Acidithiobacillus ferrooxidans ATCC 23270: one gene and its partner. The protein of the gene in region 2 interacts with the protein of the main gene of each other region in a pairwise test. Links are inferred from orthologs where the notes say so. Each region holds a gene or a part of one and is shown on either strand. Other genes may lie near its edges.

Region 1 (3,174 bases), 1.1 Mb from region 2 along the record:
TCGCGCTGGCGGCTTTTTATATCGGACTGATCCTGCTTTCGCAGTTCCTGCTGGTGGTCAGTGTGCTAGGTATTCTGGACCGTGTTTTTCACCTGCGCCGACGGCTTGCCGGGCCGCGGTCCTGATGGCGGTTTTGCAGAGAATTTTTGGGAGGAATTTGAAATGAAAGTGATTTTACTGGAACGTATCAACAAGTTGGGGCGTCTGGGCGATGTGGTCGAAGTGCGCCCGGGTTACGGGCGTAATTTCCTGGTGCCGCAGGGCAAGGCCGTAGTGGCCAACCAGCGCAATCTGGAAGATTTTGCCGCCCGTAAGGCGGCGCTGGAACAGGTGGAGGCAGAACGCCTGCTAGCCGCGCAACAGCGCGCCGCGGCGCTGGCCGATGCCATGGTTACGATTGCCCTGCAGGCGGGCGAGGATGGTCGTTTGTTCGGCTCGGTGGGCCTGCATGACATCAGCGCGGCTCTGGCGGCCCTGGGTCACGAAGTGGCTCATTCCGAAATCCGTCTGGCGGGAGGGCCGATCAAACGGATCGGCGAATTCCCGGTGCGTGTGCATTTGCACCCGGAGGTCGAACTGGATGTGATGGTCTTCGTCGAGCGCGCCTGATCCCAGGCCCGGGCGTGTCTGATTCGGCAGACTACGGCGGCGGGGTCAAGGCCCCGCCGCACTCTATTGAGGCGGAGCAATCCGTCATCGGCGCCCTGCTGATCGACCCCGAGACGGCGGAGCAGGTCACTGAGGCGGTGACGGCCGAAGATTTTTATGAGCGTCGCCACCGCCAGATTTTCCAGGCTATCAGCGCCATGCTGGGCGCCGGGCGGGCGGTGGACGCCATCACGGTCTCCGAGTGGTTGCAGGATCATGAGCAGCTCGCCGATGTGGGCGGGGTGCAGTATCTCCTCATGCTGGCCAACGAGACACCCTCGGCGGCCAATGTGCTCGCCTATGCGCGGATCGTGCGGGAGCGGGCCACCCTGCGTGACCTCATTCGGGTCGGTCGGGAAATTGCCGAGCTTGCCTACCGCCCGGAAGGGCGGCAGGCTCAGGCCTTGTTGGACGAGGCCGAAAGCCGGGTCTTTCATCTCGCCGAAGGACAGCAGCGAGCCGGTGAAGGCTTCCAGCAACTCAAGGATGCACTTCCGGCGGTTATCGACCGGATCGAGACCATCGCCCGCGAGAGGAAGGGCGTCACGGGGCTGTCCACGGGCTTTGCCGATCTGGACGAGAAAACCTCCGGCCTCCACCCGGGCCAGCTCGTTATTGTCGCGGGCCGTCCGAGTATGGGAAAAACCTCTTTCGCCATGAATATAGCGGAGCATGTCGCCTGTATCGAAGGCAAGCCTGTCGCGGTCTTCAGCATGGAAATGCCGACCGACGAGATCGTCCTGCGCGCGCTCTCGTCGCGGGGGCGGGTGGATCAGCACCGCCTGCGCAATGGCAGCCTGGGTAATGACGATTGGCCGCGCATCGCCCACGCCATCGGTGAGCTCGGCAACGCGCCCCTGTTCGCCGACGATTCTGCCGCGCTGACCCCGACGGATTTGCGCTCGCGGGCGCGTCGGTTGAAGCGGGAGCATGGCCTGGCTTTGATCGTGGTGGACTATCTGCAACTCATGCAGGTGCCGGGACGGGGTGATAACCGGGTCGCCGAGATTTCCGAGATCAGCCGCTCGCTCAAGGCGTTGGCCAAAGAGCTGTCGATCCCGGTCATTGCCCTCTCCCAGCTCAACCGAAGTCTGGAAAATCGTACCGAGAAGCGTCCGCAGATGTCCGATCTGCGCGAATCCGGCGCCATTGAACAGGATGCCGACCTGATCCTCTTCCTCTATCGCGATGAGGTGTATTACAAGGACAAGGAAGAGGTGAAGGGCATTGCCGAGGTGATCATCGGTAAACAGCGCAACGGACCCATCGGGACGGTTCGGATGAGTTTCTTCGGTGAATATACCCGTTTTGAGAATTATGCGCCGTCCGGGGATGGCTTCGGGCATTAGTTGCCTGCACCAGGCCTGATCATCGGCGTGCCGTCCATGTATTTTTTCACGGGATTTTCTCGCGCGTTGGGGTGTATCATTGGCCCATGACCCGCCCGATTGTTGCCGATATCTCCGCTGCCGCGCTGCGCCATAATGTAGCGGTGGTGCGCGAACATGCACCCCGCGCACGAATCATGGCGGCGGTAAAGGCGAATGCTTATGGGCATGGAGTGACCCTTTGCGCCCCGGTGCTGGCCGAGGCGGGAGTGGACGCCTTTGCAGTGGCCTCCCTGGAAGAGGCGGAAGCGCTTCATGCCTTGGGGCTGGAGCGCCCCATCTGCCTGCTGGGGGGGCCTTTTGACGCTGACGAAGTATCCGTCGCCGCAGAACGCGCTTATCTGCTGGTGATTCACGAACAACGCCAGTTGCAGTGGCTGGAGACCCGTGCTGCGGATGCTGCGTTGCGCCTGTTTATCAAGGTGGATACGGGCATGCACCGGCTGGGTTTTGCCCCGGAACGATTGCCCGCCCTGTTTGCTGCTTTGCAACGCCACCCCCGCTGGGAGGTGTTGGGGCTGATGAGCCATCTTGCCCGCTCCGATACGCCGGACGACCCCTTCAACCGTCAACAGGCGGGTGTTTTCGCCGATGCCATTGCGCACGTCGGTCACGTCACCGCAGGTCAGCACAGCCTCGCCAATTCCGGGGGGGTGCTGGCGCTGCCCTTTACCCACCAGTACTGGGTGCGGCCCGGACTCATGCTCTACGGTCTTTCGCCCTTCGCCGGGCGTCGCGGCAGCGAAATCGGTTTGCAACCAGTGCTTTCCTGGCGCAGTGCGGTGGTGGCCATCCGCGAACTCGGCCCCGGTGACTGGCTGGGTTATGGCGCAGCCTGGCAGGCCCCGGCGCGCTGTCGGGTGGGAGTGGTGGCAGCGGGTTACGGCGACGGTTATCCGCGTCATCTGGGGTGTGGCGCGCCGGTCACGGTAGCCGGGCAGACTACCCGCACTTTGGCGCGGGTCAGCATGGATATGCTGTTTGTGGACCTGACGGCCGTGGAGGCAGACATTGGCGCTCCCGTCGTCCTCATGGGGGCTGGCGGACCGCCTCTCGAATCTCTGGCCGCGGAACTCGGTACGATCTCCTATGAAATGAGCTGTCGCATGCAGATGCGGGTACCGCGCCGGTTGGTTTC
Region 2 (5,932 bases):
AACGCGGTGCCACTCGGTACGCTCCTGGCGGTTGCCGTCCCGATCCTTGTAGGACTCCGACGTGGCGATGGTCATATTGGCGACCGCCGTCCCGTCTGGCATGTACCGCATCTCCGGGTCTCGCCCCAGATGGCCCAACAAGATCACTTTATTCACTCCTGCCATGACTTTCTCCTTGAGAGATGACGAACCGTTCTTTTTTCGGTTCGGTATAGATCAGGAGTGCGTCACACTGCATACAGATCCAACAGGGAGCACTGGCGCGGAGCATGCCGCTCATACCACTGCGTAAGGCGCGGATTCATCCAGATCCTTTCTGTCCGATCTCGATCAATATCTTCTCCAGCTTGCCCTGACCGGTTCGCGTGACAAGAGTGGGCAAAATCCACATAGGACCATCCTTGCCCGGACTCCAAATGATCCGAATATAAATCACTGGGATAGCCGGAAATCGCGACATAGGCGTCACAGGCACAGAGCACCCGAAGCAGGCTCTCATGGTCCTGGTCAGTCATCTCATCGGCATACTGCCCGTCTCTACGGGTAGCCTGGAGATAAGGCGGATCACAGTAGATGACGGCGGATGGGCTGTCGAATCTCCGGACCACCGCAATGGCATCATCATTCTCAATCAGCGCGTACCGCAGTCGATCACGAACCAGTTGCAATTCCGAATCAATAACCGTCGCCATGGACCGAGCCTTATTGTCAAAAACCTTGGCAAAGGCCCACGCCGGGTTTTTGCGGGTGGACTCGGCGGCGAACGCGGATCTGGCGATATAGAAAAACCGGGCGGCGCGTTCGAGGTCTGGCAGGCTTGCCGGGTCCGGAATGGCCCGCCACTCGTAAAACAGTTGGCGCGAATAGGGGGTGTTCTGCAAATACCGGATCAGTTCGTCCGTGCGGTCACGGAGCACACGGAAGAAGGTCACGATCTCGCCATTGGCGTCATTGATCACCTCGATGCCCGAGGGACGACGGGCAAAGAATACCGCTCCGCCGCCAAAGAACGGTTCCACATAGGTCAGCTCTCGCGACGGCCCGGGAAGCCGGGCAAGAATCTGGTCAGCCAGTTTCCCCTTGCCGCCCAGCCAGGGGAATGGCGGATGTACGCTCATATGGAAGCGACCTGCAGTGCAGCCAACACCTCACGTTCACCATTCTCTCCACGAAGGTATGCCTTGCACGACTCGAAAAGGGAGACCACTTCACGGCTGTCGGCCCGGCCAATGCGCAGGACCTTCTTTCGAATATCGGCCAGGTTTTGATGGCCCAGCAGTTCACGCAGCGAACCTGCTTCAAGGCCGATTTCATCGGTGTTCTTCAGCACCTGAAGAAGACCGAGAATGGCACGGTATTCCCTGGCCTCGGCCAGGTAAGGGATGAGCTGCCTTGCAGCGATTTGCTGCTTGCCCACCTGAATCAGAAGGTCCAGAAACTCCCGCTGGTCGGCGGGCATCTCATAACTGTCATCTTCCTCTTCCAGGTCGATACCCCCAACTGCGATGGACACCTGGTCCTCCAGCGAAAGTCGCTCGCTACTGCCTCGTGCCTCATGGTCTCCCCTTTCTTCCAGCGCATATTCCAGGCGAACCTCTGTTCTCGCTCCATGAAGCGTGGCTTCCATTCTTTCCAACTCCCGCATCTTCTTCTGCCGTTTTTCTCCGGAGAGATGCTTGAGTTCCGACCGCCTCTGCCGGATGACTCTTTCCAGCGATGCTTTCGAGAACGTCGGCTCGTGGGGCAACACGGATTCCGCATCGAGCCGTTTTCGATACATGAAATCTTCCATGGCATCACGGGAAGCAAACCGGGTATGCACATCAACGAATGTCGCAATATTGGGGTGCGGCACCGTCGCCAGGTCGTGTTTCTCCGTAAAGTGTTGCAATGCCTTGGTGGCCGCCGTGACGGCAAGATCGTGATGATCGTCGCGATGATCTGGTATAGACCATTCAGCCGTCCTGATTTTGGATTCGATGATCGCGGCTCCGCGCCGAATGGCCTCAGAGATGATCTCGTTCATCACGTGATTTTGGCGGGGGGTCAACTGGATGCTTTGCGACCAGCGCATGAGGCGGATGGCCACCTGTGCGCTGCAGTCGTATCCCTTCGGCGCAAAGTCACTCGCGCGCAGGCCCTCCAGGAACTGCTTTGGCTCTGAAAAGAATGGGCCGAGGTCGATCAGGTAGGATGCCATGTTCCTGGTCGCGCTTCGGGCGCAAGCGGAGCGGACAGGATGCGTGTTCAGCATCGGGTGGCCTTCTGAGAGGGGCTCTATCAGCAGTTGCTGCTCATGATTTCTGTTCATGATTCACCCCGCAGACAGAGAGCCGTGTCGGATGTGCACCCCCTCCCCCGGCGATGGCTCTGCCAGTCAAAGAGTAGCAGGCCGCCATTTTGGCACAGCCGGTCGAAGGCGGCCGGACCCAGGTATTTCTCCACGCCCTCCATATTCTCGTTGGACAGGATGAGGGTCGGTTTCAGGTCGCGGTACCGGTGATCGATCACCTCGAAGAGATGCACCCGCTCTCCATCGCTGCCGAAGGTTTTCCCGACCTCGTCGATGATGAGCAGGCCCACTTCCGCAAACCCGCGGATGACCTCCAGCTCCGTGCTGTTGCCGATTCCCCGCTGCCAGGTCTGGCGGATCCGGGCAATGATGTCGTAGGCCGTGACCTGGAGCACGCTGTGCCCTTTGGCCAGCACCACGTGGGCGATGGCAGACGCCAGGTGGTTCTTGCCCGTGCCGGGATTCCCGCAGAGGATGAGGCAGGATCCCTTTTGGGCGCGCTCTTCGAAATGATCTGCGTAGTCCCGGCAGACGTCGAGGGCCGTCTGCTGACCCGGGACCTCGACCACATAGTTGTGGAAGCCGCAGTCGATGTAGCGACTGGGGATGGCCGCGCTCTCCATGAGCCGACGGGAGGCATGCTCCGCCGCGCACACCGGACAAACAGGGGACAGGTAGCGGATGACGTCCCGCTCATCCACCATGGAGATCGGATAGCGGCCGTGGCGCGCGCACTCGCGGTACTGGGGATGACGGTCGGGCAGGATCGCCTCATTGGCAGGGTCGAATCCCCATTTGGCAAGGAGATCCCTGGCAGCATCGCCCGCATGGACGGATGGCTGATGGTGGATATCGGACTTCTTCGGTATTGCCATGGCAGCTCTCCTACAGGGCAATGAAATGAGATTCGGCAACGGCGACGGGCGGCAGGAGAGAGCGGTTGGGCGGCCCCGCTGCCGGCTGGTTCTTTCCTCCTTTCCCTGAAGATTTCTCCGCGTCTTTCAGCATCGCGGCGATGTAGCCGACGTGGATGCCGCTGCCTTTTTTCTCCAGGGCGATCTCCGCCGCCGCCAGGATGTGCTCATCGGAATGACGGGCGCACATCTCCTGCACAACGACCATGTGAGGGGCCGCACGGACGCCAAGCCCCCGTAGTTTCTTGCACAACGTGCCTTCGCGGGTTGCAGTCGGCAGTGGAGAGGGCTCTGTGAGCGGCGTTTCCTGAAACGTTTCACCCGCCGTTTCGGAAACGTTATCCACGTTTCTTCTCTCTCTCTTTTCTCCCTCTTCTTCTTTTCTATGAAACGTTTCAGCCGTTTCAGGAAACGTTTCAGTGAAACGGCCTTGAAACGTTTCAATCGTTTCATCGGCTTGGGTAGAGTGCGCTTCCTCTGTTCTGTTAGACTGAGCGTTTTCCTGCCTGGCCCTTTGTGCCGCCCGCCAGCGACGAAGGCGCTCGCGATCCTTGGCGCGCGGGTCCGAGGGGCTTGATGTCGGCTGTTGGGTCTTGTTGCCCCAGGCATCCAGTACCATTTCCGAAAGCACGGGATGGTACAGGCGGCCATCGGAGCAAAGGGAGAAGCCATGCAGTGCAATAGTCTTGACTTTCATCCACCGTCGGGGAGAACCTCGATACCCAGCGAGGCACGCCAGGATCTTGTCATCGTTGGGAAGACTGCCAGCAGGCACCTGCCGCATGGATTCGGTCCATAGCTTTACCGCTGCACCGAACTCCTCATTGCTGGCCAGGTGGATGAAGTCGCTGGAATGGAGTCGGCTCAGGTCCAGCTTCATCCAGCAATAGGAACGCAGATCAATGTCTGCCGGTACAGGTGGGGACGAAAGTGCTGAACAATCCAGTTCTTGTGCGTCAATTGGCATGGTCTCTTCCAGCCTTCTCAGCCCTGCGAATGGGCGCCAGGAATGATCGCGCGGCTGAAAACGCAATCCGGGTGCCCCCGTTTCCTGGCATAGAAGTCGTAGTAGTCGAATGGTGTCTCATGTGGCTCCCCGGTCTCTGATCTCATCCAAGGGGCCGAAGATGTCGGGCCGGAGTTCGGCACGGGTGACGGCGCCATTAGTGGAGAGCTCGATTTGGGCGGCTCGTTCAGCCGTAATAACAGTTCGACCTGTTATCCATTGAGAAACAAGCCCCGGCGTCACCCCTAGCTTTCTCGCAAGGAGGGTTTGTGAATGAGTCTGGCAGTAAGAACTGATATCCATGGGAATAAGAATAGCGCCGCTATTTATAATAGGCAAGCGCCGCTAGTCGAACGTTGCCCCGTCATCACCGATACTCAGGTCATGGAAAAACCGAAGCGGCGACGCGGGAAAGATGAAAGAACGCCTGACGAGCTAGCGGATGCTGCACGCCTAAAAGCTCTATGGGGGAGAAGACCAAAAGGGCTCACCCAGGAGGCGGTGGCGAACAAAATGGGGGTCACGAAAGCCGTTGTATCGCAGCACCTGTCTGGAGTAACGGCGCTAACCTGGAAAGCTGTTCTGGTCTATTCCGACGTGCTTGGCGTTTCCACTAGTGAGATTAGCCCTCGCCTGACAAGGAAAAACCTTCCGTCTGCCCGGATGGACCAGGACCACTCAGAGGAGCAGCCAGGCAGCACTGGGGAAGGTTCCTTCCGGGCTCCTCCGGGCCTAGAAAATATCTGGGTTCAGTCTCCCCCCGCTGCAAGAGCGCTGGTCGAGATCATCCTACAGAGATCTTCTGAGAAATCCCTGACCGACGAAGATATCCAGTTTCTTCTGGGAGCGGTAAGCAGGATCAGTAAGGACCTGAAATGAATCAGATAGGCATATTCCCAATCAAAATTGTAAGGGAGCAGAGATTTTCCGGTACGGCCACTCTTAGGCTGACCGGATTCGCATTGAACGGAGAACAATACGCGATCAAAACCATTGATGATGGCGCACTTCTCCCAATCACCGAATGGTTTTGCTACCATTTGTGCTCCACCGTCCGGATCCCGACCCCCGGCTGGGATGTGATAGAGCGTCCCAATGGGACACTAGCCTTCGGTTCCCGGATCGATCAAGACACCAACCTTCTTGGGTACCTCAGTCCCAACCCGGTATTTATTTATAGCATACTCAGAAGCCTCGCTTCGCCCCTCTCCCGAATGCTCTCTCTGGACTATTTCCTCCCCAACATTGATCGTCATATCAACAATATCCTTGTCCGTCAGCTTCCGAGCAATCATATGGTTGCATTGGCATTTGACTGGTCCCATGCATGCGACCCTGCCACGTTTGCGGGCTGGCCGTGGCAAACCCCGAACAACAGTCTTTCAACGATAAATGCGCTCAAGCAACGCGGCGATTGGGATTCGAACTCCGCGCTCCAGACAAACTTGGACATCGCCGCTATTCCGGGAGCGACTGTGAGAATATGGTTAGACGCCGCTCCGATAGAATGGATACCCAACCAGGATCCCGCTTGGATCAATCAAGTGATACAATCGTGGGACCAAGCCAGAGCGGCTCGCATCCATCAGGTGCCTTAACATGGGACAGCTAGCTTACTACTCCGTTCTATATTACGTGCCGTACCCTTTCCGGAACGAACAAGTGAATGTGGGCATCGTATCCTTTCTGCCATCAGGAGATGTGCGCGTCCATATTGCG

The links. The genes of interacting proteins can lie anywhere in the genome.
Region 1: the proteins of AFE_RS07325 (region 2) and dnaB interact in binary tests that used the Escherichia coli proteins (3 or more experiments, as listed by UniProt). The link is inferred for Acidithiobacillus ferrooxidans ATCC 23270 from one-to-one orthologs.

Annotation. Positions count from the first base shown.
Region 1 is NC_011761.1:2,501,953-2,505,126, reverse strand. What follows is about bases 1-2,810. They hold dnaB (replicative DNA helicase), read left to right. Parts: upstream 1-623; coding sequence 624-1,997; downstream 1,998-2,810. Other genes in these bases: alr (alanine racemase), read left to right, coding at 2,084-2,810; rplI (50S ribosomal protein L9), read left to right, coding at 163-609; AFE_RS16860 (DUF2232 domain-containing protein), read left to right, coding at 1-125. Outside these bases: more of alr, read left to right, coding at 2,811-3,174. UniProt on the Escherichia coli protein: The main replicative DNA helicase, it participates in initiation and elongation during chromosome replication. Travels ahead of the DNA replisome, separating dsDNA into templates for DNA synthesis.
Region 2 is NC_011761.1:1,350,573-1,356,504, reverse strand. Bases 1,239-4,130 are described here. They hold AFE_RS07325 (ATP-binding protein), read right to left. Parts: upstream 3,169-4,130; coding sequence 2,308-3,168; downstream 1,239-2,307. Other genes in these bases: AFE_RS07320 (YdaU family protein), read right to left, coding at 3,179-4,130; AFE_RS07330 (hypothetical protein), read right to left, coding at 1,239-2,311. Also shown: ssb (single-stranded DNA-binding protein), read right to left, coding at 1-165; AFE_RS07335 (DNA adenine methylase), read right to left, coding at 228-1,118; more of AFE_RS07330, read right to left, coding at 1,115-1,238; more of AFE_RS07320, read right to left, coding at 4,131-4,174; AFE_RS17075 (transcriptional regulator), read right to left, coding at 4,292-4,516; AFE_RS07315 (helix-turn-helix domain-containing protein), read left to right, coding at 4,487-5,092; AFE_RS07310 (protein kinase family protein), read left to right, coding at 5,089-5,811; AFE_RS07305 (DUF3037 domain-containing protein), read left to right, coding at 5,813-5,932. UniProt on the Escherichia coli protein: Required to load the replicative helix DnaB onto single-stranded (ss)DNA, to initiate chromosomal replication.